DNA from 2 places in the Ventrimonas faecis genome. Region 2 is predicted to be linked to the other one. Evidence: a T-box and tRNA genes for the amino acid it is inferred to sense, from the RefSeq annotation. Region 2 holds a T-box; the other holds one or more tRNA genes.

Region 1 (3,411 bases), on a different contig from region 2:
GTCGCAGACATAGTCCGGATGATAATAGATCACAAACCCGTCTGTCCCCACACCGCGGCAGTTCGGATCTGCCTCAAAGCCAAGGGAGCTTAAGGAAAGATCCAGATAGCGCATGTTCAGATACAGCTCATTTCTGGAATTCCGGAAGATCCGGGTGCAGAGTTCTACCATATTTAATTCTTCCAGCTGTCTGTGTCTGGTTGGATCGATCATCTCTGTCTGCATTCTCCTTTTATAATTCGAAGCGGCGTTTGCGTTTCGGCCGCTGTGACTCCCCTGGTATTTCCGGATTGCCAGATGCGAACCGGCTTCTGTCCGTACCCTGAACAGCATCCGCAGGCAGTACTGCCTCAGCAGTCTGTGTCCCGCCGATGTTCTGAAGCGCACCTGCAGTCCGAAGGCGGTACCGCCGCTCCATGAGCCAGCTTACCATTTCGGTATCCCCCGCCTCCTGGGCAAGCCCTGTCAGCTCGCCAAGCTGGTCTGCAAGATTCGTGCTGGTCTGCTCCAGCACCTCATCCACCAGCCACGGCAGCTTTCCCGGCTCCAGATTGCTCACCCGGTTTCGCTGCATCCGGTCTGCCTGGATCAACAGCTTTCCGGCTGTTTTCCAGTGTTCCCTCACATACTCCAGGTAATGCTCCCGGTACTTCTCCGACAGTTCCCGCGGATACAGAAGGCGCCCCAGCGCCAGCTCCGTCACCAGTTCTTCCTTCTCCTGCACCTGAACATGTGGGAAAAGTTCATCGTACTCGCGGTACTGAAACACACGTCCCGCAAAACAGTAACGGTATCGGTGTCCGCAGCCGTGAGTCTCAATGCTGACAATGCGCGCCGGAGTATTCTCCACGGAATCCTCATAGTATTCCGGAAAAATCAGACGCGCTTCCATTTCGCCTGCCGCCTGTCCGGAAACCGGCGCTTCTTTTTTCTCTGCCACATGCTCCAAAACCACTGCTGCTTCTTCTGGCGCTGCAGCCGGCATCGGATGAAGCTGCACCCGCAAGGTCTGGCGAAGCTCCGCCAGCATCTCCTTTAAGCAGGAGCGCTCCCCCGGAAACTCTGTAATATCCAGATACTCCGCGGCCGGAACCCCCGCAAACAAACCGGCACCAAGATCTAACACCCGGCTGTAGCAGTAAATCCGTTTCAACTGCTCACACTCATAAAACCCATATGCGCCGATTTTTCTCACATAGGGCGGAAGGTGAATCTCCTCCACCGCACTGTGCGCCAGCACATAGGATCCAAGCTCCGTCACCGGACAGTCCTCAAACTGTTCCGGCACATAAATGACCGCCTCCGGGTCCTCTATCTGATCAATGCGAATCTCATCTTTGATCCTTGTATAAATAAACTTCATGGCTATGCCTCTGTTATATGATTTCCTTAATTATATTAAAAAACTTTCACCCAAAAGTAAAGCCTTGTTTCTTTTTTACATTACTCTTATAATGGAGACATCAGGAAGCTTGAACGCACGAAAAAAGGATATCCATTTCGGATATCCTTTTTCTTGTTTTGAGAGCGCGAGACGGGACTCGAACCCGCGACCCCGACCTTGGCAAGGTCGTACTCCACCAACTGAGCCACTCGCGCATATTTAATTGCTGTCCTTTGGACATTTCATATCTTACCACAAGTCTTTCCAAATTGCAAGCACTTTTTAAAGTTTTTTGAAATTCATGAAAAACCGATGAATAAGAACAATTGTCATATCCAAGTGCCTTGGACCGGAATCGAACCAGTGACACGAGGATTTTCAGTCCTCTGCTCTACCAACTGAGCTACCAAGGCCTGTCTCATCGTAACTGTAAATACCTGAAATCTAAATGCCGCAGGCCGGAATCGAACCGGCACGGGAGATTAGTCCCGCAGGATTTTAAGTCCTGTGCGTCTGCCAGTTCCGCCACTGCGGCATATCCTTTTCAGGAAGTGGATGGAGGTGGATTCGAACCACCGAAAGCACAGCTAACAGATTTACAGTCTGCCCCCTTTGGCCACTCGGGAACCCATCCATACTAGCTTCAACAAGCAAAAATTATATTATCATACGGACTGCCAAAAAGCAAGCAGTTTTTTCCGTGTTTCGAATTTTTATTTTGGAAAGACAAAAGACCTTCGCATGGCATTGCACCCGCGAAGGTCTTTTTTTACATAATTTACACCAGCGCCCCACTCGATAACAGCACACCACTGTGCGCCGGTACATCCAGCGTCAGACAGCCATGGTCCGCATGATAATCAATGCGGCCTGCGTTGTATCCTTTCTCATCAGACAGCATCATCCGGGTAATCACATCCTCATCTGTGATGCCAAGCTCCCACACCGGGACACTGACGCTTCGTCCCTCGCCGCGGTTGTTGATGATGACCGCGCACTTGTTCTCTCCGCTCATGCGGCCGTAGACGATCAGCTGGCGGTCGGCCTGCAGCTGCTTTAAGGAGCCGCGGCGCAGGGCCGGAAGCTTCTTGTGCAGGTCAATGAGGTAGCGGTGATATTCGATCAGTTCAAAGTCCTCGGACCCCCACGGATAAGTCCGGCGGTTGTCCGGATCCGTCCAGCCGCAGACACCGGCTTCATCTCCGTAATACAGAGTCGGCGCGCCCGGCCAGGTCATCTGCACCATAATGGCTTCCCGGAACGTTCCGTAATTGATGCCAAACTCAGCCATCTTTGCCCCGGCACTGGCCAAACGTCCCACAATCTGGTTGGTACGGGTCAGGAAACGGCTATGGTCATGGTTAGAAAGCTGGTTCATGGCCACCAGAACCGACTGGGTCTGCATGCGGCTCATATGGTAATACATGGAGCGGAAGAAGCTCACGCCATCGCCGTAAAGGGCTCCGTTGTATTCGTCACTGTGCTTCTCCATTCCGGTCAGAAACCAGGTTAACGGCTCCATGAATGCGTCGTAGTTCATGACCGTATCCCACTGGTCTCCCGCCAGCCAGCTGCTGGGATCTCCGTAATGCTCCGCCAGAATGATAGCTTCCGGATTGGCTTCCTTTACGTGTTTCCGGAACTCCTGCCAGAATTTGTGGTTATACTCGCTGCTGTGGCCCAAGTCTGCCGCCACATCCAGACGCCAGCCATCTACCCCGTAGGGAGCAGATACCCACTTGCTGGCAATCTTCATAATGTATTCAAAGAGCTTTGGCGAATCCTCGTAATTTAATTTCGGCAGTGTATCGTGGCCCCACCAGCCATCATAGGTGCCGTTATCCGGCCATGCATCCTCATTGTAGAACTTAAAGAAGCTGCGGTACGGGCTGTCCTTGCTCTCGTATGCTCCCGGCTCATAGCTGCCCTGATGGCTGTAGATTTTCTCACGATCCAGCCATTTATTAAAGGAACCGCAGTGATTGAACACACCGTCAATGATCACGCGCATACCGCGCTTATGAACT
Region 2 (3,411 bases):
GATGTACATGTCAACCGGCAGATATTTGTCAGCTTTCTCTCTGGAAACCAGTTCCTTGTCGTTGTGGTTGTCCACGTAACGCAGGAAATACCAAGAAGAACCTGCCCACTGCGGCATGGTGTTGGTCTCTCTCTTAGCCGGGCCGCCGCACTGCGGGCACTTGCAGTTCACCCACTCATCGATAGCAGCTAACGGTGACTCACCGGTACCGGTCGGCTGGTAGCTCTCAACCTCCGGAAGTCTTAACGGAAGTTCTTCCTCCGGAACCGCTACATTGCCGCACTTCGGGCAGTGAACGATCGGGATCGGCTCGCCCCAGTAACGCTGTCTGGAGAATACCCAGTCACGCAGCTTATAGTTGACGGTCTTCTTACCAAAGCCCATCTTTTCGATCATAGCCGGAGCTTCTTTCTTTAATACGGAAGACTCCATGCCATTCCACTCGCCGGAGTTGATCATGGTACCGGAAGCCTCGGTATAAGCCTCGGTCATGTTCTCGATCTCCTTGCCATCTTTTGCGATAACCTGGATGATCGGAATATTGAACTTCTTTGCGAACTCAAAATCACGGTCGTCGTGGGCCGGTACACACATGATTGCGCCGGTACCGTAATCTGCCAGTACATAGTCAGACAGCCAGATCGGAACCTTTGCGCCGTTTAACGGGTTGATGGCATAGCTTCCGGTGAATACGCCGGTCTTCTCCTTATCCTGCATACGGTCTACGTTGGAACGCATGGAGGAATCGAAGATGTATTTCTCAACAGCCTCTCTGGTCTCGTCGGTAGCCAGACTCTTTGCCATAGCATGCTCCGGAGCCAGTACCATGAAGGTTGCGCCGTGCAGGGTATCTGGGCGGGTGGTGTAAACGGTAATCTTTTCGTCTCTTCCCTCAACCTGGAAATTAACCTCAGCACCGTAGGATTTGCCGATCCACTCGCTCTGCATCTTCTTAACCTTCTCCGGCCAGTCCAGTTTGTCCAGGTCGTTTAAGAGACGGTCAGCGTAAGCGGTGATCTTTAACATCCACTGACGCAGGTTCTTCTTGGTAACCGGGGAACCGCAGCGCTCGCAGCAGCCGTTAACAACTTCCTCGTTGGCCAGACCGGTCTTGCAGGACGGACACCAGTTGATCGGGAACTCCTTCTCGTAAGCCAGGCCTTTCTTGAACATCTGTACAAAGATCCACTGGGTCCATTTGTAGAACTCCGGATCGGTGGTGTTTACTTCCATATCCCAGTCATAGATGGCTGCGATCTCGTTGATCTGACGCTTGATGTTCCTGATGTTCTCAGCGGTGGATTTTGCCGGATGAACCCCCATCTTGATTGCGTAGTTCTCTGCCGGAAGGCCGAATGCGTCCCAACCCATCGGGTGGATGACATAATGACCCTTTAACATCTGGTAACGGCTCCATACATCAGAGATAACGTAGCCTCTCCAGTGACCTACATGAAGTCCGCTGCCGGACGGATACGGGAACATATCCAGGCAGTAGTATTTCGGCTTTTTGCCGTCATTGACATTGATCGGGTTCTTCTCCCAGTTTTCACGCCATTTCTTTTCAATGGCGCTATGGTTGTAACTTGCCATGATTCTTCCTCCTGATTGCAATTTAAGGAATAAAAGGAATAAAAAAACCTGCATCTCTGAAATTGTCAGAGACGCAGGATATTCTTTCACTTCTTGATCCTTACGCGGTACCACTCTGCTTCATGCTTTCGCATGCGCTTGATTCCGATAACGGCGGATGTCCGTCCCGGCCTACTTAGTGCTTTTAAAGCATGTTCGGCGGGCTGCTCCAAGACCAGTTTCTGCGCACGTTGTTACTGTCTTGCACCTTCCGGCAGCTCTCTGAAAACTCAGTTACGCATACTTTTTCTCTTCTTCGCATTTACGCTAGTACCTAATTTAACATAATTGGAAATCTGTGTCAAGGGGTGGATTGGGGATTTACACTTCTCTTCCATTGTACTGTGTCAGGTCGATCTCGCCGGAAAATACTTCTACAGCCGGACCGGTCATGTAAACATGACCGCTTTCCCGGTCCCAGGTAATCTCCAGGTTTCCGCCAATGAGCTGTACCTCCACGGTATCGTCCACCAGCCCCAGCATCATGCTGGCCACGGCACTGGCCGTCGCTCCGGTTCCGCAGGCCCAGGTTTCCCCGCTGCCCCGCTCCCACACGCGCATCTGCAGGTGTTTCCGGTCAATCACGCGAATGAACTCGCTGTTGACGCGGTCCGGGAAACGCTCATGCATCTCGAAAGCCGGGCCGATTTTCTCCAGATCCAGGCCGTCTACATTATCCACATAGTAAACCGCATGAGGATTTCCTACATCGATTCCGGTAAACTCCAGAGTTTTTCCCTCCACCTGGATCTTTTCCGGCAGCTCACTGGTCAGCTGCGGCACGCCCATATCTACCTTTACGGTCTTCACCTTTCCGTCTTCCACCTGCATATCCAGATACTTGATTCCGCCAAGGGTTTCTACCGAAATCTGTGGTTTGTCCACAATGCCGTGGTCATAGGCGTACTTACCTACACAGCGGATGCCGTTGCCGCACATGCTGCCCTCGCTGCCGTCCTCGTTGAACATCCGCATGCGGCAGTCTGCCACATCGGACGGACAGATGAGAATAAGGCCGTCTGAACCAATGCCGAAATGGCGCTCACTCACAAGCTTTGCCACTCTGGCCGGATCCTCCACGTTTTCCTCAAAACAGTTGACATAGACGTAATCATTTCCAATTCCCTGCATTTTTGTAAATTTCATAAACCTCTCCATTCCTGTCCTGTTCTCGTGACCTGCGTCACTCATTATTTTCTCATACCTTCGCCCTACATCAGACTGATGACCATCTGGGCTGTCTCGTACATATTGGTTCCGCTGTCCATGCTGCACTTCTGTATGTACCGGTGCGCTTCCTCCTCGGTCATGCTGTTGCGCTCCATAAGAAGTGCCTTCGCCTTGTCAATCACGGTGCGCTGTTTCTCATCGCGCTGCTTTGGCTGCTGGCGCAGTTTTTTTCTGCGTCTTGCCTGGGTCTGCACGATCATCTCCAGGGTTCCCACCAGGTCATGGACTTTTAACGGCATGGGCAGACACACCACATCCTGCGGCGCATCCGCAGACCATTTATTCGGGGACGCGATCATCAGCATTGCTGATTCCGCATTCATGCAGTCACGCAGTTCCGAGTACAGCATGTCTGTCAGGCGGTAGCCGCACACTACAATCCCACAGTTTAACTCTTCCATCTGGGACAGGACCTGCGCTCCGGATGTGCAGACAGCGATTACCTCAAACCCGTTTCTCATCAGTATGTTTTTTATGCTTTTTGCGTCTTCCGGCTTGGAAAATGCCACAATGATGTTTGCCAAAACGCTCACCTCCGGGGGGTTGATG

The links. A T-box is a leader RNA that pairs with one kind of tRNA and senses whether it is charged. The one in region 2 lies ahead of leuS (leucine--tRNA ligase), so its partner is inferred to be a tRNA-Leu.
Region 1: it has a tRNA-Leu gene. The T-box ahead of leuS (leucine--tRNA ligase) is inferred to sense a tRNA for this amino acid. The anticodon was not compared.

The regions. Positions count from the first base shown of each region.
Region 1 is NZ_JBBMFJ010000020.1:11,129-14,539, forward strand. It holds gene WMO41_RS10080 (VWA-like domain-containing protein) at 1-213, opposite strand, end outside; gene WMO41_RS10085 (leucine-rich repeat protein) at 233-1,363, opposite strand; tRNA gene WMO41_RS10090 (tRNA-Gly) at 1,527-1,599, opposite strand; tRNA gene WMO41_RS10095 (tRNA-Phe) at 1,725-1,797, opposite strand; tRNA gene WMO41_RS10100 (tRNA-Leu) at 1,834-1,919, opposite strand; tRNA gene WMO41_RS10105 (tRNA-Tyr) at 1,937-2,018, opposite strand; gene WMO41_RS10110 (glycoside hydrolase family 13 protein) at 2,163-3,411, opposite strand, start outside.
Region 2 is NZ_JBBMFJ010000021.1:55,397-58,807, forward strand. It holds gene leuS (leucine--tRNA ligase) at 1-1,596, opposite strand, end outside; T-box leader at 1,658-1,898, opposite strand; gene dapF (diaminopimelate epimerase) at 1,954-2,778, opposite strand; gene WMO41_RS10640 (ANTAR domain-containing response regulator) at 2,844-3,386, opposite strand.